DNA from 3 places in the Proteus mirabilis HI4320 genome. Region 2 is predicted to be linked to each of the others. Evidence: predicted binding sites of a transcription regulator. Region 2 holds the regulator's gene; each other region holds the start of a gene.
What was found. Region 2 encodes CRP, which controls carbon source genes, mostly activating them, when cyclic AMP is high. Its sites were predicted from a motif close to ATGTGANNNNNNTCACAT; they were not measured.
Positions count from the first base shown of each region.

Region 1: the regulator CRP is predicted to act here: its motif matches at 3,487-3,504, upstream of adhE (bifunctional acetaldehyde-CoA/alcohol dehydrogenase).
Region 3: the regulator CRP is predicted to act here: its motif matches at 6,062-6,079, upstream of glpT (glycerol-3-phosphate transporter).

Region 1 covers NC_010554.1:1,566,681-1,577,002, reverse strand. Annotated here, with positions in the region: gene adhE (bifunctional acetaldehyde-CoA/alcohol dehydrogenase) at 597-3,260, opposite strand; gene PMI_RS07190 (YchE family NAAT transporter) at 3,775-4,419, shown strand; gene PMI_RS07185 (ABC transporter ATP-binding protein) at 4,512-5,225, opposite strand; gene PMI_RS07180 (ABC transporter ATP-binding protein) at 5,215-6,051, opposite strand; gene PMI_RS07175 (ABC transporter permease) at 6,044-6,874, opposite strand; gene PMI_RS07170 (ABC transporter permease) at 6,874-7,914, opposite strand; gene PMI_RS07165 (ABC transporter substrate-binding protein) at 7,989-9,554, opposite strand; gene nirB (nitrite reductase large subunit NirB) at 9,889-10,322, shown strand, end outside.
Region 2 covers NC_010554.1:3,090,007-3,100,328, forward strand. Annotated here, with positions in the region: gene PMI_RS13905 (LysE family translocator) at 144-749, opposite strand; gene PMI_RS13910 (hydrolase) at 849-1,829, shown strand; gene PMI_RS13915 (YheU family protein) at 1,826-2,047, shown strand; gene PMI_RS13920 (phosphoribulokinase) at 2,121-2,990, shown strand; gene PMI_RS13925 (OsmC family protein) at 3,079-3,486, opposite strand; gene crp (cAMP-activated global transcriptional regulator CRP) at 3,799-4,431, shown strand; gene PMI_RS13935 (aspartate aminotransferase family protein) at 4,519-5,736, opposite strand; gene PMI_RS13940 (aminodeoxychorismate synthase component II) at 5,854-6,429, opposite strand; gene ppiA (peptidylprolyl isomerase A) at 6,802-7,374, opposite strand; gene yihA (ribosome biogenesis GTP-binding protein YihA/YsxC) at 7,649-8,272, shown strand; gene spfP (small protein SpfP) at 8,397-8,444, opposite strand; gene def (peptide deformylase) at 8,731-9,249, shown strand; gene polA (DNA polymerase I) at 9,471-10,322, opposite strand, start outside.
Region 3 covers NC_010554.1:3,921,044-3,931,365, reverse strand. Annotated here, with positions in the region: gene PMI_RS17890 (7-cyano-7-deazaguanine/7-aminomethyl-7-deazaguanine transporter) at 1-185, shown strand, start outside; gene PMI_RS17885 (glycerol dehydrogenase) at 506-1,609, shown strand; gene glpC (anaerobic glycerol-3-phosphate dehydrogenase subunit GlpC) at 1,766-2,959, opposite strand; gene glpB (glycerol-3-phosphate dehydrogenase subunit GlpB) at 2,956-4,263, opposite strand; gene glpA (anaerobic glycerol-3-phosphate dehydrogenase subunit A) at 4,253-5,911, opposite strand; gene glpT (glycerol-3-phosphate transporter) at 6,292-7,644, shown strand; gene glpQ (glycerophosphodiester phosphodiesterase) at 7,778-8,857, shown strand; gene epmA (elongation factor P--(R)-beta-lysine ligase) at 9,119-10,096, opposite strand.

The DNA of each region.
Region 1 (10,322 bases), 1.5 Mb from region 2:
AGCAAAAGTGAGTTCGATAATATTTTATTGAAATTTTATTTTTATAAGTTTATTCCTTTCTTCGATAGATCAAAATCTTTTGATATTTCTCTTTTTTATGGTGTTGCGGTAAAAAGTGCTTATTAAAAAATAAGCACCTCATTTTATTACATTAATAGTGCCTACTTTTGCTCAACTCTCATTTTTGTGTGATAAACCTTATCATAAGAATAATTGTGTCGTGTGGTTTAACTCAATGAGAAATTTTAGCGTTTTCATTTCTAGGTAATCAGATATCAAGGCGCTGTAAAGCACGTTAAGCGCTTAATCACGGTTAAGCTGAATAAAGAGATGGATGTTGATAAAAATGAGGGAGAGGGCGATTGGTGCTGTTTTAGCAACGTATACCTAAAAGTGATAATCACAAGGCGGCTCTCTCATCTATCTTGCTGGACGTCATATTAAATACAAGGAAGAAAAATAAATTGAGAGATAAGGGGATTAGAACATTATTGTTATCCATTGATAGACAAAATAAAACCAGCCTTGTGGCTGGTTTTATAGTAAAGCAATCATCGAAGATTGAAGGCTAATCTGTTAATACAGAGATAGCGCTATTATTTCTTACTGCTTTTTTTCGCAGGCTTCGCTTCTTTTACCTCAGCAACAGGGTGCTCGTTAAATTCGCGACCGTAGTAAGAATCTAATAACAGTTGTTTTAACTCAGAGATCAGCGGATAACGTGGGTTAGCACCGGTACACTGATCATCAAACGCATCTTCTGATAATTTATCCACTTTCGCTAAGAAATCACTTTCTTGTACGCCCGCCTCACGGATAGAAGCAGGGATACCTAATGAAGATTTCATCTCTTCTAACCAAGCTAACAGTTTTTCAATCTTAGCGGCTGTGCGATCACCAGGAGCAGACAGTTCTAAGTGATCAGCAATTTCAGCATAACGACGACGTGCTTGTGGACGGTCATATTGGCTAAATGCAGTCTGTTTTGTTGGGTTATCATTCGCGTTATAACGAATAACGTTAGAAATTAATAACGCATTGGCAAGACCATGAGGAATATGGAATTCAGAGCCTAATTTATGCGCCATTGAGTGACAAACCCCTAAGAAGGCGTTAGCAAATGCAATACCTGCGATGGTGGCTGCATTGTGGACACGCTCACGAGCAACCGGATTTTTAGCACCTTCATGATAGCTTGCTGGCAGATATTCTTTCAGCAATTTCAGAGCTTGCAGTGCCTGACCATCAGAATACTCATTGGCTAATACAGAAACATAAGCTTCTAATGCGTGAGTCACCGCATCTAAACCACCAAAAGCACAGAGTGATTTTGGCATATTCATCACCAGATTGGCATCTACAATCGCCATATCTGGCGTTAATGCGTAGTCTGCTAATGGATATTTTTGGCCTGTTTCATCATCAGTCACAACAGCAAATGGTGTAACTTCAGAGCCTGTACCTGATGTTGTGGTAATTGCTACCATTTGAGCCTTCACACCCATTTTCGGGAATTTATAAATACGTTTACGGATATCCATAAAGCGTAATGCTAATTCTTCGAAGTGTGTTTCTGGGTGTTCATACATTACCCACATAATCTTAGCCGCATCCATTGGTGAACCGCCACCTAATGCGATGATCACATCAGGTTTAAAGCTGTTCATCTGCTCTGCACCTTTGCGTACGACACTTAATGTGGGATCTGCTTCAACTTCAAAGAAAACTTCCGTTTCAACACCAAATTTTTTCAGTACATTGGTCACTTCATCAACGTAACCGTTGTTGAATAAGAAACTGTCTGTAACGATAAATGCGCGTTTTTTACCATCAGTTGCAATCTCTTCCAGTGCAATAGGTAAGCAACCACGGCGGAAATAAATTGATTTAGGAAGTTTGTGCCACAACATATTTTCTGCTCTTTTCGCCACGGTTTTAGTGTTGATAAGGTGTTTTGGCCCTACGTTCTCAGAAATGGAGTTACCACCCCATGAGCCACAGCCTAAAGTGAGAGAAGGAGCGAGTTTAAAGTTGTATAAGTCACCAATACCCCCTTGTGATGCCGGTGTATTGATTAAAATACGGGACGTTTTCATTTTGTCGCCAAAGTAGGCAACATGTTCAGGACAGTTGTCTTGATCGGTATATAAACAAGAAGTATGACCAATACCGCCCATTTCAACTAATTTTTCTGCTTTATGTACCGCATCTTCAAAGTTTTGTGCATGGTACATTGCTAACAGAGGCGATAGTTTTTCGTGAGCAAAAGGTTCTGCATCAGTAGTTTCTTTAACTTCACCAATTAAAATCTTAGTGTTAACAGGCACTTCAATACCGGCCATTTCTGCGATTTTCACTGCCGGTTGACCAACGATGGCCGCATTCAAGTTACCATCTTTTAAGATAATATCTTGAACAGCTTTTAACTCTTTACCGGTTAACATGTAGCCGCCGTGAGTGGCGAAACGTTCACGAACTTGTTTATAGATACTGTCTACGACGATAACAGATTGCTCTGAAGCACAAATAACCCCATTATCAAAGGTTTTTGACATCAAAATAGAAGCAACTGCACGTTTAATGTCTGCTGAGTCATCAATAACAACAGGAGTATTACCCGCACCAACACCGATAGCAGGTTTACCTGAACTGTAAGCGGCTTTTACCATTCCTGGGCCACCTGTTGCTAAGATCAGGTTAATATCATCATGGTGCATTAATGCATTGGATAATGCCACTGAAGGTTCATCGATCCAGCCGATAATATCTTTTGGTGCACCCGCGGCGATTGCAGCGTTTAACACAATTTCAGCCGCACGGTTTGTGGCTAATTTCGCCCGTGGATGAGGAGAGAAAATAATACCGTTGCGTGTTTTTAAGCTGATTAATGCTTTAAAAATAGCGGTAGAAGTAGGGTTAGTTGTTGGCACGATACCACAGATAATACCGATAGGTTCAGCAATAGTGATAGTACCGTAGGTTAAATCTTCAGACAAAATACCGCAGGTTTTTTCGTCCTTATACGCATTGTAGATATATTCTGAAGCAAAGTGGTTTTTGATCACTTTATCTTCAACGATACCCATGCCAGACTCTTCAACAGCTAATTTTGCAAGAGGAATACGGGCGTCAGCGGCAGCTAATGCAGCAGCACGAAAAATTGCGTCAACTTTTTCTTGAGAAAAGTTAGCAAATTCAAGCTGAGCTTTTTTTACACGAGCAACCAGATCATTGAGTTCAGTAACGTTAGTTACAGACATAAAGAGACTCCTGATAAAATGTTAAACTTTTTAAGCAAATTAGCCGGTAAAATCATCACTAAATAAGAATAGCTCAAATCAAAATTTCTATACTTATTTAAGTCATTATTATTAGAAGCTCTAATTTGCTTAAAAAGCTAAGAAAAAACAATAACAAATACAAATATATTTTAAAAAGATCTCCTTTTTCTGAATGATGACAGCTTATCATCTTTCTAATTAATTAAAGTGATCTACATCACAATAATAGCAAGCTGACACCTTTCAGCAAGTGTTTAAATGGTAATGATAATTAATTACAAAAATAAATGGACTATTTTTTTGTTGTAAGACTCTCTAGGATATAAAATTAAATCACTGGAGTTATGGTTGTTTACTAGCGAAAAATTTAGCCAAAATAATGTTAAGTAATAGAATTAACTGGTTTATTGATTTAAAGTAACGCGCATTTTTTGGAGTTACTCTATCTTTTAGAGCATAATTCGCATGTTTATTAGCCAAGAAGGGGCTTTTCATGGGGGCACTGCTGGATTTATCCGGTTATATTAAATTTTTTGTCGGTCTTTTTGCTATTGTAAACCCGATAGGGATCTTGCCTGTATTTATCAGTATGACGAGTTATCAAACGGATGCAGGACGTAATAAAACAAACTTAATTGCCAATGGCTCCGTTGCGATTATTTTGGTTATTTCCCTATTAATAGGTGATTCGATACTGAGTATTTTTGGCATCTCTATTGACTCATTTCGTATCGCTGGGGGGATGCTGATAGTGACAATCGCAATGACCATGATAAATGGGCGCTTAGGAGAAGATAAACAAAATAACCAAGAAAAAAATGAATCAGCAGTACGTAGCAGTGTTGCGGTGGTGCCTTTAGCATTGCCATTGATGGCAGGTCCTGGCGCAATTAGCTCCTGTATTGTTTGGAGTTCACGTTGGGAAGGGGTGACTAATTTCTTAGGTCTTGCTGCGACCAGTATCTTTTTTGCTTTTTGTTGTTGGTTACTGTTTCGTAGTGCCACTTTATTAGTTAAATACTTAGGTCAAACCGGTATCAACGTTGTCACGCGTATTATGGGGTTATTGTTGATGTCGTTAGGTATTGAATTTATTGTCACTGGGTTACGTTCTATTTTTCCGGGATTATTAGTATAAGCACAGTGTAATATTACCAATAGAGCAGTATTGATATTTAATACTGCTCTTATCATTTCTCTCTTTGTTATCTTTTTTGTGGCTATTTTTAATTAATCAAGACGATGAAGCCCTTGAGAAAGCGCTTTTCTATCATAATAGCAAGTCAATTGACCCTCTTCCATTAGCGCTGCGCTATCCGACATATGTGCAATAACATCTGCATCATGGCTGACCAAAAGGTAAGTCATGTTATGCTGTTTTTTTAAGGTATTAAGCAGATTTAAAATTTCTGCTTGTACCGACATATCCAGTGCAGAGGTTGGCTCATCTAATAATAACAACTGTGGTTGCAACAGTAATGCTCTGGCTATAGCCACACGTTGACGTTGTCCACCTGATAGTTGATGTGGATAACGATAAGCAATATCGCCTTCTAAACCGACTTGCTCTAACGCTGAGGTTATTGTTGTTTTATCATAAGCAATATGATGAATTTTTAACGGCTCAATAAATGCTCGTTCTATCCGATGTTGAGGGTGTAATGAAGCATAGGGATCTTGAAACACCATCTGTATGTTACGGCGTAACTTACCTTGAAAGCGTTGCTGTGGCTTAATTGCTTGCCCTAACAACTTAATATCCCCTTGCCAATGATGTAATAATCCGGCTATAACCCGTAATACAGTTGATTTACCGCAACCAGAACGACCAATTAAACTAAAGGTTTCGCCTTGTTTAACTTGTAGATTGACACCTTTTACCACCTGCTTAATCTGTCTATTTTGTTCAAATTGAACGCGTAAATGATGAATATCAATTAGCATAAGGTGTACCTTTAAAATTCAGTGTTCTATCTAATACCGGTAATTGTGTGCCATAGGTACTCGCATTAGGGCGACAGGTCCATAAGGTGCGGGTGTATGGATGTGTGGCTTGAGGTAATGCTTTTGCCTCAAGTTCATCCACTTGCTCCCCTTGATACATGACCATAACACGATCACAATATTCAGCCACTAAAGGTAGATCATGGCTAATTAACAACAAAGCCATATCTCGTTGTGCGCATTGGGTAATGATAAGTTCTAATATTTGATGTCGTAGCTGTGCATCTAGTGCGGAAGTTGGCTCATCCGCAATCAGTACCGTTGGGTTATTAATCAGCGCAATAGCGATCATCGCGCGTTGTCCCATACCGCCCGATAATTCACCGGGGTAGCGAGAAATACTCTGTTCCGGTAATCCCACGGAAAGCAAAGTTTCAGTAATTAATGCATGTTGATCTTTATGGGATAATTTTTGATGGAGTTTTACCGTTTCTTCTACTTGCTGATAAATGGTTTTCACTGGGTTTAATGCATAACGAGGATCTTGTAATACCATTGATATTGTTTTTCCTCGTAACTGGTTCCATTGCTTAGGAGAATAAGCGAGGAGATCGTCCCCCATAAAATGCAATTTATCAGCAGAAACTTTGCCCGGCTTACGCACTAAGCCCATTAATGAGCGTGCCGTCATCGATTTTCCTGAACCAGATTCACCCACCAGCGCTAACCGCTCTTGTCCTAACTGAAAGGAGACATTATTCACCACTCTAGCACGTGGAAAATCAATACACAGATTATCGACTTCGATTAAAGGGGCTTTATTCATGGCTTTCTCCTAATACATCGCGTAATCCATCACCCAATAAGTTAAAAGCAAGGCTACTGATTAAAATTGCCGTACCCGGAATAGCGGCCACCCACCACTGATCAAAAATAACGGGCATCCCTTCGGCAATCATTGCTCCCCATTCCGCCATGGGAGGGCGAGCACCTAGCCCAAGGAAACCTAAACCTGCTGCAGCAAGAATGATCACCGCTAAATTAAGGGCTAAACGTACAATGGCAGACGGTAAACATAAAGGAAGAATATGCCCCCATAATAGTCTAATACCGTTAATTCCCATCATTTCAGCGGCTGCAAGGTAATCACTATTACGTAAGTGTTGAATTTCACTACGGGCTTGGCGGGCATAAGCCGGCCATGCTGTAAGTGCAAGGGCTAATGCACCGTTAAGTAATCCCGGCCCTAACATGGCGACAAAGGCAAAGGCTAAAATTAAGGAGGGCATAGACATAATGATGTCGGTAAAACGCATTAAAATCCGCTCTGTCCAACCGCCGTAATAACCGGATAAAATGCCAATAAATAGCCCTAATGGTAGTGTTATCAAGGCAACAAGACCCACCAAACCTAACATTGGGCGTGTACCATAAATTAAGCGTGAAAGAATATCGCGACCATAACTATCAGTACCTAACCAGTGTGCAGCATTGGGGGCTAATAAGCGTTGTGCAGCGTGTTGCCAATTTGGATCATAAGGCGCTAGCCAAGGGGCAAAAATGGCAATTAGTAGCAGAAGAAGCAACAATGACAGACCGATAAACGCTGAAGGTGAACGCGCTATTTTTGTTAAAAAGGAGAGTGACATTAGCGTAACCTCGGATCAGTCAAACGAATAACGATATCTGTCATATTATTAATCAGCACAAAACATAGACCAATAACAAGTGTGCCCCCCATAATTGCGGTGGTATCACCCGCAAAGAGAGCCGTTGTGAGATAACGACCAATCCCCGGCCAAGAAAATACCGTTTCTGTTAATACGGCACCTTCTAACATCCCTGTATAAGACAAGGCGATAATGGTCATCAACACACCGCGAATATTAGGTAATACATGGGTAAATAAGAGACGTAATTCGCCAATCCCTTTTGCTCTGGCGAGAGTGACGTACTCTTTATTCATCTCATTTAAACAGGCAGAGCGTGTTAAACGGGTAATAGATGCCAGCGCAAAATAGGCTAGCAGAGAAACCGGTAATATGAGATGTGATAGGGCGTTTAGAAAGGCATCTTTATCACCTGCCAGTAGAGTGTCAATCAAGGCAAAGCCGGTTACAGGCTCAATGGTAAATTGATAAATATCATCCAAACGTCCTGGGCCTGCTGTCCATTGCAATGTGGCATAAAAAATAAGGAGTAATATCAAACCTAACCAGAAAATAGGGACTGAGCTACCTAATAGCGTTAAAAAGCGTAAGGTAAAATCAAAGGGGGTGCCAACAAAACGCGCACATAACACACCAAATAAAATCCCCAAACTAGCGCCAATGACTAAGGCGACAGTGGCTAATTCCAAAGTGGCTGGAAAGGTGGCGATTAAATCATCAAATACCGGTTGACCCGTTGACGTCGCCGTACCTAAATTTCCTTGCAATAGTGCTTCTACATAGTGGAAAAATTGCATGTAGATGGGTAAATCTAACCCTAACTCATGTTTTACTTGATTATAAGTTTCAATACTGGCGTGATCACCAACAATTTGTAAAACAGGATCAACAGGGGAAAACGCAGAAAGCGTAAAAGTAATAACCAGTAACCCTAAAAGTGTTAGCGCCAATGTCAATATACCTTGAACCAAGGTAAACAACTGGCTTTTTAGGCGAGTGGATATCGTGAGTGTATTCATACGGCAACAGCCTTGAAATCGCAAAAAATAGACCACTCACAATAACATGATTGTGAGTGGCGGCAGGAAAATGATCACTTAGTGACTTTGTCGTAATAGACCATATCGGCATTTAGACCTTGAGCATAACCTTTCACGTTATCCCGTAATACAATCTGATTTTTGCCTTGGTCGATAAACACGTAAGGTGAACTGCGTTGTAGCTCTTTTTGCATTTCAGTATAAAGGGACTGACGTTTAGCCTTATCCGCTTCATTAAGGGCGACGAGTGTTTGTTTACTTAACTCAGGAATATTCCAATTATTTAACCAAGCCACGGTATTTGATTGCCCGTCATTATAGGCAAAAGCGCTAGCATTGGAGTGAGCATCAAAATAGTCGGGGATCCAAAAACGGATCGCCGCTTGGTGCTGCCTTGCTCTCACTCGGCTATAAACTTGACTACCGGCAGCAGGTAACAGATCAACCTGTACACCCGCTTGTGCAAAGCTTGCTTGAATAGATTGTGCAACGGTGATGTAAGGAACTTTGTTTTCTACATCGAGAGTAAAACGTGCATGAGTAATTCCTGCTTTTGCTAAGATATCTTTCGCTTTTTGCGGATCAAAACTAAATGGATTATCTTCTAATGCCCCCGGTAATCCCACCGGTAAGAAACTTTGGTGAATAAAATATTGCCCACGCATTAAGTCATTGGTGATCCCTTTATAATCGACCAAATAGCGCGCTGCTTGCCAAAATGCCGGATTGCTAAGAAGCGGATTTCCGCTACCGGTATTAAACGCCATATAGACTTGCTCAGCAGAAGGGATATTTAAAATTTGAATGCCCGGTTTACCTGCTAATGCTGCAGTTTGGTCTGTACCTAAGTCACGGGCAATATCCGCATCGCCTTTTTCAATTAACAGACGGCGTGAAGCGGGATCGGGCACATTTTTGATAATAATATTGGCTATCTTAGGCGCACCGGTCGGTGAAAGAGGGTTAGCTTCTAACACAATGGCTTGGCGAGGTTTGTAGGCACGCATTTTATAAGCACCACTACCAGCCGAATTCATTTTTAGCCAATTATTACCAAAGTCATTATTTTTAATATGTGCGGCAATCAATTTCTCATCAACAATAGAAGCGATTGGTGTAGAAAGGATGTTAAGTACCACATCAGGGCTAACATCTGCTGTCCAACGTACTTCAATCTCTTTATCACTGACTTTTTTCAATAGGGTATTAATATTATCTGCTTTCCAACCTAGCACATTTAAAATAAAAGCAGGGGATTTATTCATCGTCACTGCACGCTGGTAAGAGAAGATAATATCTTCTGGGCGTACGCTATTACCGGAGGCAAATTTTGCATCCTGTTTAATTTTAAAGACGATAGATTTTTGTTCAGGGTGAGCCTGCCAACTCTCGACTAAAATTGGCTCGTTAATTTCTGGATTGTCACGGTTAGGCTGAACAATACGTTGATATAAACTTGGTACGGTCTGAATACTTGATAATTCGTTACTTTCGGCAGGATCAAGGCTAACAATATCATCAAGGCCTTGTACTACAATCAATGTATTGGCGGGTGTTGCTGCCAATACAGGGGCACTGAGAGCACCCATCACAAGTAATGATAATAATTTGGTTTTCACTTTCATTGGACGCTCCCTGAAATAGTCTCGCTTTCGTTATTATGTCAATAACTTATTAGTTATTACTTTTGGAAATTAACTTAGGCAAAATAAGCGCATTTCGCAAAGTTTTTATTACACTTATATATAACACCTCGTTATAAGCCTTTTGAATTAATTATGGTTGAGGAATAATTCATCGCAACAAACGACGAATAAAATACTACTTTGGTAGTAATATGTTGACTATTAAGTTGTATTGGCTGAATTGATTAAGCTGTATTTGATATTCATCAATATCTCTTATGAGTAGCCTCGTATTTTAACCTTAGATACCTTTAGATCTGAGGCAAAAATGAGCAAGAAAACACTCGCAATCATCGGTAACGGCATGGTTGGACACCGTTATATAGAAGAATTGATTGATAAGGGCGGCAATGAAACGTTCAATATTATCGTCTTTTGTGAAGAACCTCGTATTGCATATGATAGAGTCCATCTCTCTTCCTATTTTTCTCATCACACCGCTGAAGAGCTCTCGTTAGTTAAACCCGGTTATTACGAGAAACATCATATTGAAGTATTAGTGGGTGAGCGTGTGATCACCATTAATCGTGAAGAAAAAGTGGTGCACACCAATACCGGGCGTTGTGTTAGCTACGACAAATTGATCATGGCAACAGGCTCCTACCCATGGGTTCCTCCTATTAATGGAAACAACTCACCAGATTGTTTTGTTTACCGAACTATCGAAGATTTAAATGCGATTGAAGCTTGTGCTCGTTTAAG
Region 2 (10,322 bases):
TATAATAATAATCGTAGAAAATGACTCAACATAGCTAAATTAGCTAATTAAACGCAATACAACAAAACAAGAGACTAACTAAACTAAAAAAAATATTATTTACAACAATAAAAAGAAATTAAATCATTTATTTTAGCCTATATTTATTCAATCCAAATCAATGGAATACACATGGCGGTTAATATCCCCATTATAATATTAAATGAGAACCATGCTCGTCTGCTTTGTAAAAAACGACTGATAAATGTTCCACCTAAAATCCATACCATACCAGCGATAAAATTAACCAACAACATCACAACACTAATCACACCAATCGATCCCAAATAACCATCACCGGCTAAACTAAAACTTCCTACGGCGCCTAGCCCCATCATCCAAGCTTTTGGATTTAAAAATTGCAATAATCCACCTTGAAACGCCGTCACTGTTTGGGGCACTTTACTTGAAATATCTAATCGTTGATAAGAAGCGGTTGCTGTTTTCCAAGCTAACCAACAAAGATAAATGCTACCAATAATCTTTAAACCGATATGCAATGCGGGATAAATAATCAATAATGTCGCAATACCAAACGCAGAGCTAAGTAATACACATTGCATTCCGACGATAATGCCTGCCATCAACGTTAAAGAGCGTTTTAAACCAACATGAGCCCCCGAAGAGGTTAATAGTAAATTATTAGGTCCGGGCGTAATAGCTGCAATAAAAAGGAAAACGCTCAACGAAACAACTAGGCTATTTGTCATAGTGAAATGCTCAAAGATGTGACAGATGTTTTATTTTCACCGAAAATAGCAGTATGTTATTTAGCAAACAAGCATTAATTCATTTTAATAAACGGAACTATGTCTCAATATTTTGATCCAATACCTTGGGCTAAGAATCCCCATTTACAGACACTTTTGCCTCGAATAGTGCGAAGAACGCCACTATTAACGCCTTATTGGCAACGGCTTAATTTGCCTGATAATGATTTTGTCGACTTAGCATGGAGTGAAGAACCCAAAACAGCGCAACATAAGCCCCGTTTAGTTATCTTTCATGGTTTGGAAGGTAACTTTAATAGCCCTTATGTTCACGGCATGCTAGCCGCGGCGAAAGCGCGAGGATGGCTAGGTGTTGTCATGCATTTTCGAGGCTGCAGTGGCGAACCCAATCGGCAAAAACGCATTTATCATTCTGGTGAAACAGAAGATGCCCGCTATTTTCTGAATTGGTTAAAAGAGCAATTTGGCGAACAACCAACCGCAGCGGTAGGTTACTCTTTAGGAGGCAATATGCTGGCCTATTATCTTGCCGAAAGTGGTGAAAATGCGGTATTAGATGCCGCTGTTATTGTGTCCGCACCTTTGATGTTAGAACCTTGCTCAACCAAAATAGAGCGAGGATTTTCGCGCTTCTATCAATGGTATTTACTGAAAGGGTTAAAACGCAATGCAACTCGCAAATTGATCCGCTATCCCCAATCGTTACCTATTAGTCTATTAACCATTAAATCCATTAAAAAGTTACGTCAATTTGATGATCTGATCACGGCAAAAATTCACGGTTTCAAAGACGCCCTTGATTATTATCGTCAATGTAGCGCTCTCCCTTTACTCAATCAGATCAAAAAAAATACACTTATCATTCACGCCAAAGATGATCCCTTTATGTCTACAGAAGTGATACCTGATATCACAACATTACCCAAAAATATTGAATACCAATTAACAGAATTTGGTGGGCATGTAGGTTTTGTTAGTGGAAAACTCTCTAAGCCTGTAATGTGGCTTGAAAAACGTATCCCCGACTGGCTATCAACCTATTTGGAGAAAGTAAAATGATCATCCCTTGGCAAGAACTATCAACCGAAACGCTAGATAACTTGATTGAAAGTTTCGTTTTACGAGAAGGGACTGATTATGGTATGCAAGAGAAAACGCTTGAACAGAAAGTTGCCGACGTAAAAAAACAACTCGTCTCGGGTGAGGCCGTGTTAGTGTGGTCTGAGCTTCATGAAAGCGTCAACATTATGCCAGCTGCACAGTTTCGCCCTGATTGATCTTACCTAAGTTGGCACTATCACATCACATTTAACAATAAGGTATAGCCCTTATTTTGAAAAGGAACATGATATGTCAATCAAACACCCTATTATTGCTGTTACTGGTTCAAGTGGTGCAGGTACTACTACAACCAGCCAAGCTTTTCGTAAAATATTTCAGCAACTCAACGCCCATGCAGCCTCTATTGAAGGGGATAGTTTTCACCGTTATACACGCCCTGAAATGGATATGGCCATTAGAAAAGCGAAAGAGCAAGGACGGCATATCAGCTATTTTGGCCCTGAAGCCAATGACTTTAATTTATTAAGTTCAACCCTAAGTCACTATAGCCAAACAGGGCAAGGGCAATTTCGCAAATATCTTCATTCTTATGATGAAGCAACCCCTTATAACCAATTACCCGGGACATTTACACCTTGGGAAGCATTGCCAGAAAAAACAGATATTTTATTTTATGAGGGATTGCATGGTGGAGTCGTTACCGATCAACATAATGTCGCTCAACACGTTGACCTATTAGTCGGTGTTGTGCCTATTGTTAACCTTGAATGGATACAAAAATTAATTAGAGACACCACAGAGCGCGGGCACTCTCAAGAAGCGGTGAGAGATTCTGTGGTACGTTCGATGGATGATTATATCAGTTACATCATTCCACAGTTTTCTCGCACTCATATCAATTTCCAACGCGTTCCTACGGTGGATACCTCTAATCCCTTCTCAGCTAAAGCTATTCCAACACTGGATGAAAGTTTTATTGTTATTCGCTTTCGTGGCTTAACGGATATCGATTTCCCCTATCTATTGGCAATGTTGCATGGTTCATTTATGTCGACTATCAATACTATTGTTGTTCCAGGAGGGAAATTAGGCTTAGCGATGGAATTAATCATGGCACCACTGGTGAAGAAATTATTGAATGGTGAAAAAATTAGCTAAAATAGATATGTTATTTGTGACGAAAATAATATCCCCGTATTTTAGGGATATTATTTTATATATTAAAATTTATTTTAAAATATCAAATTTATTCAGGATCTTTAATTTCAAAAGAGTGCGTAATATTGGCCGCTTTTCCTAACATTAAAGAAACAGAGCAATATTTTTCTGCTGATAATTGTACAGCTCGCTCAACAATTTTATCTGTCAACGCTTTACCGGAAACAATGAAATGTAAATTAATATCAGTAAATAAACGAGGTGCCTCTTCACGACGTTTTGATGTTAATTTCACTTCACAATCAGTGACTTGGTGGCGACCTTTACGTAAGATACTCACCACATCAATAGCACTACAACCACCCGCAGCAATTAATACCATTTCCATCGGACTAGGCGCTTTATCACCTGAATTACCATCCATCATAACTTGATGGCCGGAAGATGATTCGCCAACAAAAGATAAATCTTCAACCCATTTAACACGTGCTTCCATTTTATTTTTCCCCTAAATACAACTGAGACTAAAAGAGTACATTCTCATAATTCAACTAGCAATTAGCAAATAGGTTTATTATGCTGACTGCGTAAAACGAGACTTAATGCGTTAACTGTGTTAAAAACAATATCTGCTTGATGATAGTGGTTAAGATCAATGCATTATTTTCTCATTTATTATAATCTATTCCTTATTAACTTTCCGAATTCTCAGGAAGTTAATCGGTAAAGATAGGATTTTAAGCACGCTGTATCAAAAGGGTGTCAATCCGTTTTGAAAGGCTGCATTAACGTACAGAGGATAACGCGAATGGTTCTCGGCAAGCCGCAAACAGACCCGACTCTTGAATGGTTTTTGTCACACTGCCATATTCACAAATATCCATCCAAGAGCACGCTGATCCACCAAGGTGAAAAAGCGGAAACACTTTATTATATTGTTAAAGGTTCCGTGGCTGTTCTTATTAAAGATGAAGAAGGAAAAGAGATGATCCTTTCCTACCTAAACCAAGGTGACTTCATCGGTGAACTTGGATTATTTGAAGAAGATCAAGAACGTAGTGCATGGGTTAGAGCAAAAACAGCCTGTGAAGTAGCAGAAATTTCCTATAAAAAATTCCGCCAATTAATTCAGGTCAATCCTGACATTCTGATGCGCCTTTCCGCTCAAATGGCGAATAGATTACAAACCACATCAGAAAAAGTAGGTAACCTTGCTTTCCTTGATGTAACAGGTCGTATTGCACAAACTTTATTAAATTTAGCTAAACAACCTGATGCAATGACGCATCCTGATGGCATGCAAATTAAAATTACACGTCAGGAAATCGGTCAAATTGTAGGTTGTTCACGTGAAACTGTAGGCCGTATTTTAAAAATGCTGGAAGATCAAAACCTCATTTCAGCACACGGTAAAACTATCGTTGTTTACGGTACTCGTTAAGTTGCATTGAAAACAGCCCATTTAACTGATGGACAGTGATTATTTTGTATGAAGCCCCATCGCAATGATGGGGTTTTACATTTGAATTCACTCTGCTTTTACAAACTCATCAAGCGCTTTTCGTAACGCATTCATGCCCTCTTGTAACTCTTCGAGGGTAATAATCAGCGATGGTGTAAAGCGTATTACATCAGCCCCGGCATTTAATATCATTAAGCCATGCTTAGAGGCCAGTGCAAGTAACTCTTTTGCTTTACCTGCATACAGTGGTGCTAACTGCGCGCCAATTAATAAGCCTTGTCCACGAATTTGAGAAAACACAGCATAAGTTTGGTTTATCGCCTGCAATTCATCCACTATCCAACGATGACGCTCACTGACACCTTCTAATACCGCCTGAGTGTTGATTAAATCAAAAGCAGCATTGCCTACTGCACAGGCTAATGGGTTCCCCCCATAAGTCGTACCATGTGTTCCTACCCCCATTACCGAAGCGATATCCTCGGTGGTTAACATCGCACTGAGAGGAAAACCACTACCTAATGCTTTGGCACTGGTAATAATATCGGGCTGTATATCATAGTGCATATAAGCAAATAGTTTGCCGGTTCGCCCCATACCCGTTTGTACTTCATCAAGAATTAATAGCGCTTGATGCTTATCACATAGTGTACGTAAGCCATGCATAAACTCCGCTGTCGCCGGTGTCACTCCGCCCTCACCTTGGATAGGCTCCAGTATTACGGCACAAGTATGAGAGTCAATCACGGCTTTTACAGCATCAAGAGAGTTAAAAGGGACATGTATAATATCCGCAGGTTTAGGACCAAAACCATCCGCATATTTAGGTTGTCCCCCAACAGAGACTGTAAAAAATGTTCTACCATGAAAGGCGTGGTGGAAGGCAATTATCTTCGTTTTATAAGGATTATGACGGGTAATAGCGTAATGTCGTGCTAATTTAAGTGCGGCTTCATTCGCTTCTGCCCCAGAATTGGCAAAAAAGACACGTTCAGCAAAAGTATGTTGGATTAATTTCTGAGCTAAACATAATGCCGGCTCATTAGTAAACACATTACTTACATGCCAAAGCTTCTCACTTTGCTCTTGCAGTGCTTTATTCAATAGTGGATGCGCATGCCCAAGCGCTAGAACAGCAATACCACCAGCAAAATCAATATAGGATTTTCCCTGTTGATCCCAAACACGGCTACCTTGCCCTTTAACAGGAATAAAATCTGCTGGTGAATAAATTGGCAACATTACCTGATCGTAAGTTGCCCTATTAATACGTTGATTTATCATTACCCCACCTGACCGACATTTAGCTATACAATGAAAATATAATCACTAAATATGAATAAAAAATCAAATAAGGTTTGATATAAAAGTGGATAATGACGCTAAATTTTCATTATCCAATTAATATTTAAGAAAATTATTTAATAACTCATGCCCTTGTTCACTCAGAATACTTTCAGGATGAAATTGCACACCTTCAATGGGTAAAGTACGATGACGTATCCCCATAATTTCATCAACATTCCCGTCATGTTGGCTCCATGCTGTAACCTCAAAAGGGACAGGCAAGGTTGTCGCATCAATCACTAAAGAGTGATAACGGGTAACGCTTAAAGGTCGATTAAGCCCTTTAAACACCCCTTGCTGATTATGGTGTATTAATGAATTTTTGCCATGCATCACTTCACGGGCTCTGATAACGGATGCACCAAAAGCTTGCCCAATCGCCTGATGACCAAGGCAAACACCTAAAATAGGTATTTCCCCGGCAAATCGCTGTATCGCCTCAAGAGAGATCCCTGCTTCATCTGGCGTGCAAGGTCCCGGAGAGATAACAAGATGTGATGGCATCATCTTTTCTATCTCTTTAAGCCCAATCTCATCATTACGTTTAACAACAACCTCCGCCCCCAGTTCACAAAAATACTGGTAAAGGTTGTAGGTAAACGAGTCGTAATTATCAATAAGTAACAGCATATTAGCTTATCCGACTGATTTTATTATCATTATCTGTTTTAATGCTATTTTGAAACCGTTATATCCCTGACAAAATAGCTCGTTATTCAACCGACCTGGATACAACGAAGCCGATTATCATAGCACAGGTGTAAAATATAAATAGTAAGTAAGAAAAGCTGTTGATTTATTGCGCAATAACAATAATGACGGTGATTATTCATCAATTAAGAGATAAATAAAGCAAACAAGCGCGGTACTAGAAGATCATATGTCAAAAACAAAGATCAGAAATAATTTTTTTGATCGACAATATCCAGAATGTGAGAACGCATTCTGGATATCTGTTCATTGACTGGCTTAGGCTAGAGAAGTGTCTAACCTAATCACCCATTATTCTTTAACCACCTCAGCGGATAAAATCGTCACGGTTTTAACGGGTACATTTTGGTAAGGACCAATATTGCGGGTTTGCACTTGTGAAATTTTATCGACAACATCCATGCCTTTCACTACTTTACCAAACACCGCATAACCAAAATCACGTTGACCGTGATCTAAAAAGGCATTATCAGCAACATTAATAAAGAATTGGCTTGTGGCACTGTCTTTATCTGATGTACGAGCCATTGCAATGGTGCCTTTTAAGTTACGTAAGCCATTATCAGCCTCATTCTTAATCGGCTCTCGTGTCTGCTTTTGTTGCAAATCTGCCGTAAATCCCCCACCTTGGATCATAAATCCGGGGATCACTCGATGAAAAGTGGTCCCGTTATAGTAACCATCTTCGACATACTGAATAAAATTTTTCGTTGTGATAGGGGCTTTTTTATTATCCAGTGACAGTTCAATATTGCCTTCAGATGTGACTAATTTAACAAAGGTCTCTCCCGTTGCAGCCATTGCAAGGCTTGTGGTTGTCAAGGTGCAAGCGGTAACGAGAGTGACAAAAAAACGTTTTAACATGCAGGGATCCTTTACTTTAATAGTCTACAACTTACTTAATATGCAGCGATTTTAATTCGCTGGGGCAAATAGTGCCAATCATTTACCTTTATTTACGCACAATAAACGCATTTACATCATAACAGGGTAAATTTTCATGTTTAATTACTGTTATAAGTCGCTAAATTACGCCAAAATAGAGGGAATAGTTAATTAATCGATTTTCGATTCTCTATGCAAAACTCATCTTAGTATGCATGAGGAAGCGCATTATTTCAGAGAGGCTTATACCATAATGACCCAATTTAATTACCAAAAAGCACATTTCATTATCAGTGCACCTGATATCCGCCATTTACCACCAGATACAGGAATTGAAATTGCCTTTGCGGGTCGTTCTAATGCGGGTAAATCCAGTGCGTTAAATGCACTAACGCAACAAAATGGATTGGCAAGAACCAGTAAAACACCCGGTCGTACTCAACTTATCAATCTGTTTCAAATTGAGGAAGGACGACGTTTAGTCGATTTACCTGGCTACGGATATGCTCAAGTCCCCGAAGAGATGAAACGCAAATGGCAACGCTCTTTAGGTGAATACCTGCAAAAAAGAGAGTGCTTAAAAGGAGTTGTTATTTTAATGGATATCCGTCATCCATTAAAAGATCTCGATATGCAGATGATTGATTGGGCGGTGGATTCAGAGCTTCCGACTCTCGTCTTGCTCACTAAAGCGGATAAATTAGCATCAGGGGCACGTAAAAAGCAGTTAATGGCGGTACAAAATGCACTGTCAGAAAAATCAGGTGATATACGTGTTGAATGTTTTTCTTCTTTGAAAAAAATAGGCATTGATAAATTACGTAATACGTTAAATGAGTGGTTTACTGATACTAACGAACCAGAGACAGAAGCTTAACTCACTATCCGCTTTATTAGGGGAAAATATGGCTTCCCCTTCCATTCTTAGCATTAATCACTCGTGCAAATTTTAGATAAAAAAATGCCCCAGTCGAAATAAAGTCGACTGGGGCAGCTAATATTCAGCTAAATCCGATTACGTGAAGTAAAAGGTCTGAAAGATAGAACATCTTACCTCTGTACCCTACAAGAGATAATGTACTCTATTTTTTTGGCTAATAAAAGCCCTTTTGTAATTTTTTTTCACATGCAAACACGATTCAGCTTGATGTTTATGTATTCAAACGCTCAATAAATGTAGTTTAATTACATATTTATGAGATCTAAATCACCTGTAAAAAGTGCTTAAAAATAAAACAAATCACACAAAATGTGCGGTTTATACAAACTAATTTTGTGATAGGCTTATCGCGAGACCGTAATAAATTTGTAAATTAGCGATAAAATGAGGTATTCATGGCTGTATTAACGCTACTGCATTTTCCTGATGAGCGACTACGCAAAGTTGCTACACCTGTGGAAAAAGTAGATGACGAAATACGCACATTAATCGATGACATGATTGAAACCATGTACGCAGAAAGAGGAATTGGCTTAGCGGCTCCTCAGGTTAATGTCTCTAAACGTATTGTCGTTATTGATGTTTCTGAAAATAGAGATCAACCCATTGCTCTTATTAACCCAGAAATTATCAGTACTGAAGATGAAATAATGGATATGATGGATGGTTGTCTTTCTATCCCAGACTCTTTTGCTCCCACACAACGCTTTCGCTACTTAAAAGTCAAAGCACTAGATAGAAATGGTGATGAAATCGAGCTAGAAGCAGCCGATCTCTTTGCTGGCTGTATTCAACATGAGCTAGATCACCTCAATGGTAAACTATTTATAGACCATTTATCGCCGTTAAAACGTCAACGTATCGAGAAAAAACAGAAAAAATTAAGCAAACTCAACAGCACCCAAGTTGCTTAATGGAATGTATTTAACTTTTGATATTGTTAATACTAATGACTTTTATAGTGTAAGCTCAGTCAAACAACTGGGCTTTTTATTTTTTATCCCCCCACACTTCCTATTGCCCCTTCCCTAGCTTTAAATATAGCAAAGCGGGAAAACCTTATGGCTATCCCGCTTAAATTCATCAGTTAAAAAACCATTCTGATATCTATTATAAACAAAGTGTTATCTCGTCATTAATGGGCTTCATCCCAGTTATTACCGACTCCGACTTCGACTTTCAGTGGAATAGCAAGCTCCATGCTACTTTCCATGAGCTTATGGATCATCGCATTTGCTTTTTCTAAATATGACTCTCGTACCTCAAACACTAATTCATCGTGTACCTGCATAATCATATGTACATCATCAGGGCATTCATGACAGATCCAATTATCCACCGCAATCATTGCTTTTTTAATGATATCGGCTGCCGTTCCCTGCATAGGTGCGTTAATCGCTTCACGCTCTGATGCTTTACGTCGGATCGCATTTTTAGAGTTAATCTCTGGCAGATATAAACGGCGTCCATCTAACGTTTCCACATAGCCTTGCTGTGACGCTTGTTTACGGGTACGCTCCATATAATCTAATACCCCTGGATAACGTTCAAAATAGAGATCCATATATCGCTGTGCTTCTTTTCGTTCAACACCAATCTGCTGTGATAAACCAAATGCGCTCATACCATAAATAAGACCAAAGTTGATCGCTTTCGCACTACGACGTTGTTCAGAGGTGACTTCGTCTAAAGGTATACCAAACACTTCAGATGCAGTAGCTCGGTGAATATCTTTCCCTTGAGCAAAAGCATCAAGCAAACCTTTATCTTGCGATAAATGCGCCATAATACGTAATTCGATTTGAGAATAGTCGGCAGCAACTATTTTAAAACCATCACGGGCAATAAACGCTTGGCGAATACGACGCCCCTCTTCATTTCTTACTGGAATATTTTGCAGATTAGGATCACGAGAAGATAAACGTCCTGTCGCAGTCACCGCCTGATGATATGAAGTATGCACCCGCTTAGTTTTACTATTGACCAT
Region 3 (10,322 bases), 830 kb from region 2:
ATCGCAGTACAGATGCGTTTATGGCGGCCAATTGGGTCGAAATAGCGCTCGTGGATTACACTTTTAAATTGACGATTTGTATGCTGTTTTTCTTACCGGCCTATGGCGTATTATTGAACTTTATTTTGCGCTATTTTTTTGCACAAGAAAATCAACAACAAAGCTATGCTCAAATCCGTCCTTAGCTGATTGACTCCCCCAATAAGGCTTTATTCTTTGCACAATAAAGCCTTAGCTTACTTTTACCAATACCTTGATCTACCGGCAATAAATACCATTATTTAGCATAATAAGTGAAGACACCGCACTACTATTGATGAATGATAAAGAGTAAGACTTTTATTGCCTAGCAATACAAAAATTAACCCGTTTCAATATAATATTTTTATTATCAATTAAACTATTAATAGTATTCTGGATCATCTCAGCTTTTTTCCATCTCGGTTAAGATGATATTCCCCGCCATAAAGATTTTTTACTCTTTTGAAGATAGTAGGAGTCTATTATGTTAAAAGTTATTCAATCCCCAGCGAAGTATATCCAAGGGCCTGATGCGTTATATCATATTGGGAAATATACAAAACCTTTGGGTGAGAGAGCATTGATTATCGCTGATAAGTTTGTCATGGATCTGGCTGGCAGCATCGTCAAAGACAGCATGACACAGTATGAAGTCAATGGACACTTTGAACAGTTTCACGGTGAATGTACACATAAAGAGATTGACCGCTTAGTTGAGATAGCCAAACAACAAGCCGCTCTTGTTATCATTGGTGTTGGGGGAGGAAAAACCCTTGATACCGCCAAAGCCGTCGCCTATAAATGCCAGTTACCTGTGGTGATCTCTCCGACTATCGCATCAACCGATGCTCCTACTAGCGCACTTTCTGTTATTTATACAGAATTAGGCGCATTTGATAGCTATCTTTTCTACCCGAAAAATCCTGATATCGTTGTTATGGATACCAATGTAATTGCCTCAGCACCACCACGTTTATTAGTGGCAGGGATGGGAGATGCCTTAGCGACCTATTTTGAAGCAAGAGCCTGTAGTCGAGCACAAAAGCAAACAATGGCTGGAGGTAAAACCACCCTTGCAGCACTGGCATTAGCAGAGCTTTGTTATCACACCCTACTTGAAGATGGCTATAAAGCCAAACTGGCTGTCAGCCGTAGTGTGTGTACTACTGCGGTTGAAAATATTATCGAAGCAAATACCTTTTTAAGCGGTATTGGTTTTGAAAGTGCCGGATTAGCCGCCGCACATGCAATACATAATGGTTTCACTGCATTAGAAGAGTGCCATGCAATGTATCACGGTGAAAAAGTCGCCTTTGGTACTCTAGTTCAACTAGTGCTAGAAAATAGCCCGTTAGAAGAGATCGAAGAAGTACTCGATTTCTGTGTTCAAGTTGGCTTACCTGTTACCTTAGAAGAATTAGGCGTACATGCTACAGGTGATGAATTAAATGAAAAAATCATGGCTGTCGCAGAATTAAGCTGTGCAGAAGGTGAAACAATTTACAATATGCCATTTGATGTTGATTCCGATAAAGTGTTTGCGGCGATTATGGCAGCAGACCAATTAGGGCGTGAGTGGTTATATTAAAGATTAATATTAATGGCGCCAACAGGGTGCTCTGTACCCTGTTGACTCACAATGTGATGTAAAGTAATAAAAAAGGGAATAAAAGATCGACTTTTATTCCCAAATTGCTTGTTATTGTAATCAGTGACTACGTTATTGTTATCTCATTAATTTTTTCTACAATGCCCGAGCTAATAAGCTAATTGGGTGTTCACATTTTTTGGTTGTTGACATTTCTATTTGCCATTTACAGGTTTCGCAATCTGTAATGACTAAATCACAACCACTCTCTTCAATTTGACGGAATAATCCCGCCCCAATGCCTTGCGCAACATCGTAGTTTTCCGATTTAAAACCATAAGTACCGGCAATACCACAACATTGTGAATCTAATACAATCACTTCTACCCCAGGAATACGTTTGATTAAATCAATGGAGTAAGCCGCCCACCCCATTTTTTCCATATGGCAAGGGGTATGATAAACCACTTTTAATGGGGTATGTTTTAATGGTAATTCACGCCCTTCTTCCAATAACCGATAAATATAACGTGTTGCTAATTCTATATTTTCCCGTACTTTTGAAGTATCAATATCTAGAATATGTTCATATTCATCACGAATAGTGAAAGTACAAGTAGAAGATGTAGCAACAACCGGAATGTTGTTCTCCACAATTTTTTCTGTCAGAGATTCAAGGTTTACGGTAGCTTGTTTTTTCGCTTGTTTCACAAAGCCGTTGGCAATTAATGCAACACCACAACATTTTTCACGTTTTAATAGTTGAACACCAATATCCATTTTATTGAATACTTTAACTAAATCTTTCCCTAATTGAGGGTGATTGTAGTTAGCATAGCAACCGTGGAAAAACGCAACCTGATCTTTAAAGCGTGCTTGCTCTTCAACCTGTTTTTTCATCCATGTTCTAAATGTACCAAAAGAGTATTTGGGTAATTCACGACGATGGTCGATTTTAAGCGCTTTATCCAAGATTTTACGTACTGGTTTTAATCCGGTAATAGTGTTAACAATCGGCGCCATTGGCGTAGAGAGCGTTCCCATTAAATCAGTATGACTTAAAATAGCATCACGAATTTTAGGTGTTTTAGGATTGTAGTTAAGTTTAGCACGGGAAATGATATCCCCTATTTTTACATCTGAAGGACATGCCACTTCACAACGTTTACAGTTAGTACAGTATTTCAGTGCTTCATCATAAAGCATGGGATCTTTTAAGCGTAAACGCTCACCATCAGGGCCTGCTTGTTTAGGTCCTGGATAGAGTGGATTGACCTTTGCCACAGGACAATAGGTCGTACAAACTGTACATTTAATACAACTTTCAAAACTGGTATCTTGTAAACTCATAGTACTGCCTCCACAGCCGCAGATGTGGTGTGCTGCGATTTATCACTCTGTAATATTTGTTGAGCTGCATAGAGTGCACTTATCATGGAGACACCTGCACCACAGCCTTCGTTTAGAGGATCAAAACCACCTAAAAGCGCCCCCACCGCATAGACATTGTCTAACGCTTCACCATATTTTAACGGTCTTAATTGACTATCTGTATTAACACCAAATCGCATATAAGGCTGTTTGGCAAACACATTGACTTGTGTCCACTCATTACGCGGTAAACTTTCTAATAAATCTAATTCCATTAATGGCTCGTAAATACGATCAAATTCCGCAATTAAGCCATTATTGAAAAAACTGCCTGTGGCTAATACGACATGCTCGCTACGGATAGGGATATCAGTATGATTACGGGTATGAATACCGACAACCTTATTACCGACTAAATCGGCTTCTTCTGCGCGATCACCCGGCATGATCAAACCACCCGCTTGTTGAAAACGCAGTTTTAGTGCCTGATGTAGGCGAATACCTAATAATGAAGGCGGTAATGTCGGTAATAGACAAATTGGTTTACCCACACACTCTTGTAATAAATTAACTGGCGCTTCTTCATCTAGCCCGATACATGCAGGTAGTACAATCGCCTCAACACTATTATCTATGTGTTTAATTAATTCTTCTGCTAATGCTTGCGTGTTTTCAGGCTTATCTAAATAGCGCGCAATATTAATTGCTCTAAACTCACTTGGATTATCACGTAGTCTATCCAATAAAGGTAAATGAATGTGATAAGGAATGGCCTCAATACCTTGTTCATTTAAAGTACTACTTGCAAACTGAGGTTGAAAATCCAAGAATCCCTCAATCCCCACCACCGCTATTTTTTTCCATGGGAATGGTTGATTAACGCTATAAGTCGGCACGCGCTGTGGGCTCATCCAACTCATGCGAGAACGTCCAACCGGGGTAATACGGTAATGGTTTTCATCACCGTTACCTTTATAGTCTAAATTTCTCGTTGTTGATAACAGCGTTTGCGCTTGCTCTATCAATTGAGTGACATTTGCTTCACCAATACGACTATATGGGTGCTCTGGTGCTTGTTGTGCCAGTGTTGATAACGCTTGTTTCGGATGAGAAACTGGCGTGCCATCAGGAAGATGCGTTAATAAATCCAGTGATCCAGATGAAAAATGTAACGCACTTTGTCCATTACTGATAATGGCGCAAGATTTGCCCGCTTCAGCAAGGCGGATCCCCGCAGTCAGTCCCGCTAATCCGCTTCCTATAATGATAACGTCAAATTTCATCATCGGCCTCCACTGAAGCTGTTTTATCAATCATATCGGCATCTAAGCCACATAAACCTTGGTACACCCAACTGGTAAACTCACTTTCACGTAACGCATTACCCCATGCGATAGGACGAATACCTTTCCAACGTTCATTTAGAAAATGGGCAAGTTGTTGTTCGGAGCCATGAGGCGTTGTGACTTGTAAACGATTTAATAATCCTGCTGCGCGACAAGCACATAACTCACCTTGGCAAGTTCCCATTCCCACACGAGTACGACGGCGTAAATCAAGCAAATTATTCACGGTTAAAGAATTCACTGCATAACGAACTTCACCGGCCGTGACCGCTTCACATTCACACACTAAGCTTTTATCAATACGCTCATTACTCAATAGTTTATTGGCTAAATCGCCATGACGATAAACCGCTGAGCCTCGAATTGGCGCCGGTAACGACACCACACTACGCAATGCTTGCTCTGCCGATTGGCGAGAGCCAGGCAATGGCTCTTCAGCCGTGGTACATTTTGCTGAAATATTTAATTTCTCACAGATCTTGTTTGTGGCCCATTCAGCCATTAATCGGTAAGTCATTAATTTACCACCGGTTATGGTGATAAAGCCCTCGAGTCCATCCCGTTGTGCGTGGTCAAGTAATACAATACCGCGGCTTACATTACGGCCAGAAGGATCATCGTCGCTGGCCACTAAAGGACGTACACCGGCATAAGCACGTAAAATACGGGTTTGAGCCAGTTTAGGTGCCAGCATCGAACCTTCGCGGATCAGGATATCAACCTCTTCAGGGGTAACATACATATTGTCGATTTCATCATAAGGAACGCGAGTTGAGGTGGTTCCTATTAATGAGATGGTATCGCCAGGCACTAAAATATCGGCATCCGCAGGCTTACGACAGCGGTTGATCACCATATTATTGATACGGTGTCCTAAAATCAGTAATGCCCCTTTTGCTGGGAACATGCGGACTTTTAAATCACCATATTCTGCAATTTTTTGTCCCCATATTCCTCCGGCATTGGCCACTATTTGTGCGCGGATCTCATACATATTTTTAGATTGATGATCATAAACACGTACACCTTTCACACGGTCGCCTTCACGGATCAAGCCCATCACTTCATGATAAGTGAGTACTTGCGCACCATGTTCACGTGCATCTAACATATTGGCCGCCGTTAAGCGGAAAGGATCAACCGTACCATCAGGTACTTTAACCGCACCAATAAGATTAGGATTCACCGAAGGCTCTAAGCGAATAGCTTCTTCAGGTGAAATGGCTTGAGCATCAATACCTGCCGCTTGGCAAGATTGAATAAAGGTTTGTTGGAATTCTAACGAATCTTCAGGGAGAGTAATAAAAAGGCCATCCGTTTTTTCAACACAATGACGAGCGACCCGTTTTAAGATCATGTTTTCTTCTATACACTCACGCGCTGATTCCGGATCGGTCACTGCATAGCGTGCGCCACTATGTAATAAACCATGGTTTCGACCGGTTGCACCGGTTGCGATATCGTGTCTTTCCAGTAGGATACAGCGTAATCCACGACGAGCACAGTCTCTTGCCATGCCTGCCCCCGTAGCTCCACCGCCGATAATAATGACATCTGTTTCTGTCACTGGTGAACCGCTCATCATAGAGATGCCCTCTCACATTACATTCAGCAAACGCTTAATTATTCTTTAACGTTAATTATAGTGTATAAGATACACAAAAAATGTGGTTAATGTTTGATAATGAGCAAAAACGAAAGAGAAACGCTCATGAGTGAAAAATTAAAACGACATATGTGATACTAATCACAAATTATTTACCAGAAAGTGTTTCATAAAGTTAACATATCACTCAAAATTACACATCTTGAAAAATTATTCGACAACTGAGTATTACTTCACAGTAAATTTGCTTCAACAAGTTTACTATTACGTTCGTTAAAGAAAATTTTTTGATTACTTTGTTGTTCGTTTTGTCATTGTTTAATATCAACATATTAAAATAAAAGCCATCGGAGGCTAATATGTTAAGTCTGTTTAGACCTGCGCCACATAAAGCGCGTCTGCCAAAGGAACAGATAGATCCTGTCTATCGCCGTTTACGTTGGCAAATCTTTATGGGGATTTTCTTTGGTTACGCTGCTTATTATTTAGTAAGGAAAAACTTCGCTTTAGCAATGCCTTACCTCGTAGAAGAGGGATTCTCTAAAGGGGATCTGGGTTTTGCTTTATCAGGGATCTCGATTGCTTACGGTTTCTCTAAGTTTATCATGGGGTCATTCTCTGACCGTGCTAACCCGCGTTACTTCTTACCCGCAGGTCTTATTCTTGCATCCATTGTGATGTTAATTATGGGCTTTGTGCCATGGGCAACTTCGAGCATTATGATCATGTTCGTGCTGTTGTTCCTGTGTGGTTGGTTCCAAGGTATGGGTTGGCCTCCTTGTGGACGTACCATGGTTCACTGGTGGTCACAAAAAGAGCGTGGCGGTATCGTCTCTATTTGGAACTGTGCTCATAACGTCGGTGGTGGTTTACCGCCATTGCTGTTCCTGTTAGGTATGGCATGGTTTAACGACTGGAAAGCAGCATTATATATGCCAGCATTCGCGGCTATTTTAGTCGCGATGATTGCGTTTGCATTAATGCGCGATACACCACAATCTTGTGGTCTACCTCCTATCGAAGAATATAAAAACGATTATCCACCTGATTATAAAGAAACAGACGAACAAGAACTGACAGCAAAAGAAATCTTTATGAAGTATGTTTTCCCTAACAAACTTCTGTGGATGATTGCAATTGCTAACGTATTTGTTTACTTACTTCGTTACGGCGTATTGGACTGGTCTCCAACTTATCTTCGCGAAGTCAAAGATTTCGCCATGGATAAATCCTCATGGGCATACTTCTTATATGAATACGCAGGTATTCCAGGCACACTGCTGTGTGGTTGGATGTCAGATAAAGTGTTCAAAGGTAACCGTGGTGCAACTGGGGTATTCTTTATGACCTTAGTAACCATTGCCACTATCGTATTCTGGATGAACCCAGCAGGTAACCCGAATATTGATATGGCATGTATGTTAATCATTGGTTTCTTAATCTATGGTCCTGTTATGCTAATTGGTCTGCACGCCCTTGAATTAGCGCCGAAAAAAGCTGCGGGTACCGCAGCAGGCTTCACCGGTCTATTCGGTTACTTAGGGGGTTCTGTTGCGGCAAGTGCTATCGTAGGTTATACCGTTGACTACTTCGGTTGGGACGGTGGCTTTATGGTCATGATCGGCGGTAGTGTATTATCTGTTGTGTTATTACTTATCGTGATGATAAATGAAACCAAACACAAACGTGAAATGTCACAGAAGTATGAATAATCATTAACTGATTATTTATGAAATTGATTAAATCTCATCTCTAAAAATCAAGCCACATCAACTTTCTGATGTGGCTTTTTTATTGCCAACTGTACATAGCTTTATTGTACGAAAATGAAAATGGAGCAACTTTATGAGTACACCTTTCAAACTGAAACCGTTAGTGGCGGGCGTTCTTTTAACTCTATCTTTAAGTACAATCGCACAAGCAGCAAGCGATAAAGTAGTGATTGCCCATCGTGGTGCCAGCGGTTATTTACCTGAACACACCTTACCTGCCAAAGCACTCGCCTATGCACAAGGTGCCGATTATCTAGAACAAGATCTGGTGATGACAAAAGATAACCAACTGGTTGTCTTGCATGATCACTATCTCGATCGTGTCACCGATGTTGCTGAACGCTATCCAGACAGAGCAAGAAAAGATGGCCGTTACTATGCTATCGATTTTACTCTTGATGAGATCAAAGGACTGAAATTTACCGAAGGTTTCGATATTGTTGACGGTAAAAAAGTCCAAAGTTATCCAAATCGTTTCCCAATGGGAAAATCCGATTTTCGCATCCACACTTTCCAAGAAGAAATTGAGTTTATCCAAGGCTTAAACAAATCAACAGGACAAGATATTGGTATTTATCCTGAGATCAAAGCACCTTGGTTTCATGAACAAGAAGGGAAAGACATTACTAAAAAAGTTCTCGAAGTCTTAAAACAGTATGGCTATACCCAAAAGAGCGATAATGTTTATCTACAATCCTTTGATCCTAACGATCTAAAACGCATTAAAACAGAATTGATGCCACAAATGGGGATGGATTTAAAACTGGTTCAGTTAATCGCTTATACCGATTGGAATGAGACATATGAAAAACAACCAGATGGCACATGGACAAACTACAGTTATGACTGGATGTTTAAACCTGGCGCCATGAAAGAAATTGCGACTTATGCTGATGGCATTGGCCCTGATTATCATATGTTAGTAGAAGAAGACTCAACACCAGATAAAATCACCTTAACCGGTATGGCTGCCGATGCTCATGCCAACAAGTTAACCATTCATCCATTTACGGTACGAGTGGATAAACTACCTAAATATGCCAAAGATGGCGATCAGCTTTATGACATTATTTATAACCAAGCGGGTGCCGAAGGGGTATTTACTGATTTCCCTGATTTAGGGGTTAAGTTCTTACAAAAACAAGCTAAATAACCTTTATTTCTGTTATCCTGCTCTTATCAATAAAGGGCAGGATAATTTCCCTTGAGTTGCTCTGCTACTCTCACCGTGTCTCATAGTGAAAATCGCTCCGATTATCCATACGCTTTACTCGTTTGTTATCACAGTATATTGTGTTTTAGGCTAATTTTATGCTCGTTTAAATGCTCGTTTACCAATTTTTCGTATTTTTCCATATTATTCATATTAAAAAAGAGAGCCTAAACTCTCTTTTTAATCTGATTAGCAAATAAATTATGCTCTATAAACAGGGAAGGCAATCACATCACTAATACGCTCAACACCGAGTGCGAGCATAATCAGGCGATCAACGCCTAAAGCAACCCCAGAACATTCAGGTAATCCAGCTTCAAGCGCAGCTAAAAAACGCTCATCAATAGGCTGTTCAGGTAATCCCATGGCAACACGTTGACGATTATCACGTTCAAAACGAAGACGTTGCTCTTTAGCATCCGTTAATTCACGAAAACCATTTGCTAACTCGACACCTTTAAAATAGACCTCAAATCGCTCTGCAACACGATGATCTTCTGAGCTAATTTCAGCAAGGGAAGCTTGTGAAGCAGGAAAATGATAGATAAAGGTTGGTTTTTCAAGACCAATATGAGGCTCTACACCTGACACAAAAAGTAATTGCAGTAGCGTATCTCTATTTTCTTCTGTGTCAGCAATATTTGATAAATCAAGCTTTGCCGCAACCTCACGTAACTTTTCTTTATCTGCAGATAAAGGGTCGATATCGAGATAGCGCAAAAAGGCTTGTTGATATGAGAGCGATTCAGACGCTTCACAATCAAGCACTTCTTGTAATAAATCATCGACTTCATTCATCAACCGGTACATATCAAAACAAGGTCGATACCATTCAAGCATCGTAAATTCCGGATTATGATATCTACCGGCTTCCTCGTTACGGAAGCAACGCCCCATTTGATAAATTGGCCCACTGTTTGCCGCTAATAGACGCTTCATATGGTATTCAGGACTGGTCATTAAATATAACTTTAGCCCTTGAGAAGCACCTGGCCCCACAAATTGGGTTTCAAATGGGCATAGATGAATATCGGTAACGGTAGCCTGACTCATCATCGGTGTTTCAACTTCTAAAACACCACGATCAGCGAAAAAACGCCTAATATTACTGACAATTTTCGCCTTTTTCAGTAAGTTGGCGATTGAGGCGCTTGGCTGCCAATCCGCGATTTCACTCATGAACGAAAAACTCCAACAGAAAACAAAGCGTGCAGTTTACTCGCATCCTCTTCAACAGACAAATTTCTTCCAGAAAAGATGTACCATATTTTCATTCCCACCAATTATATTGATTAAATATCGACAAACATATAAATGCAATCAATACAATTCTACAAATCATCTACTTTTTTGCGTTTTTTCGTCACTAGCAATAGCACGTCTATCCCAAGCCAATAACGATAAC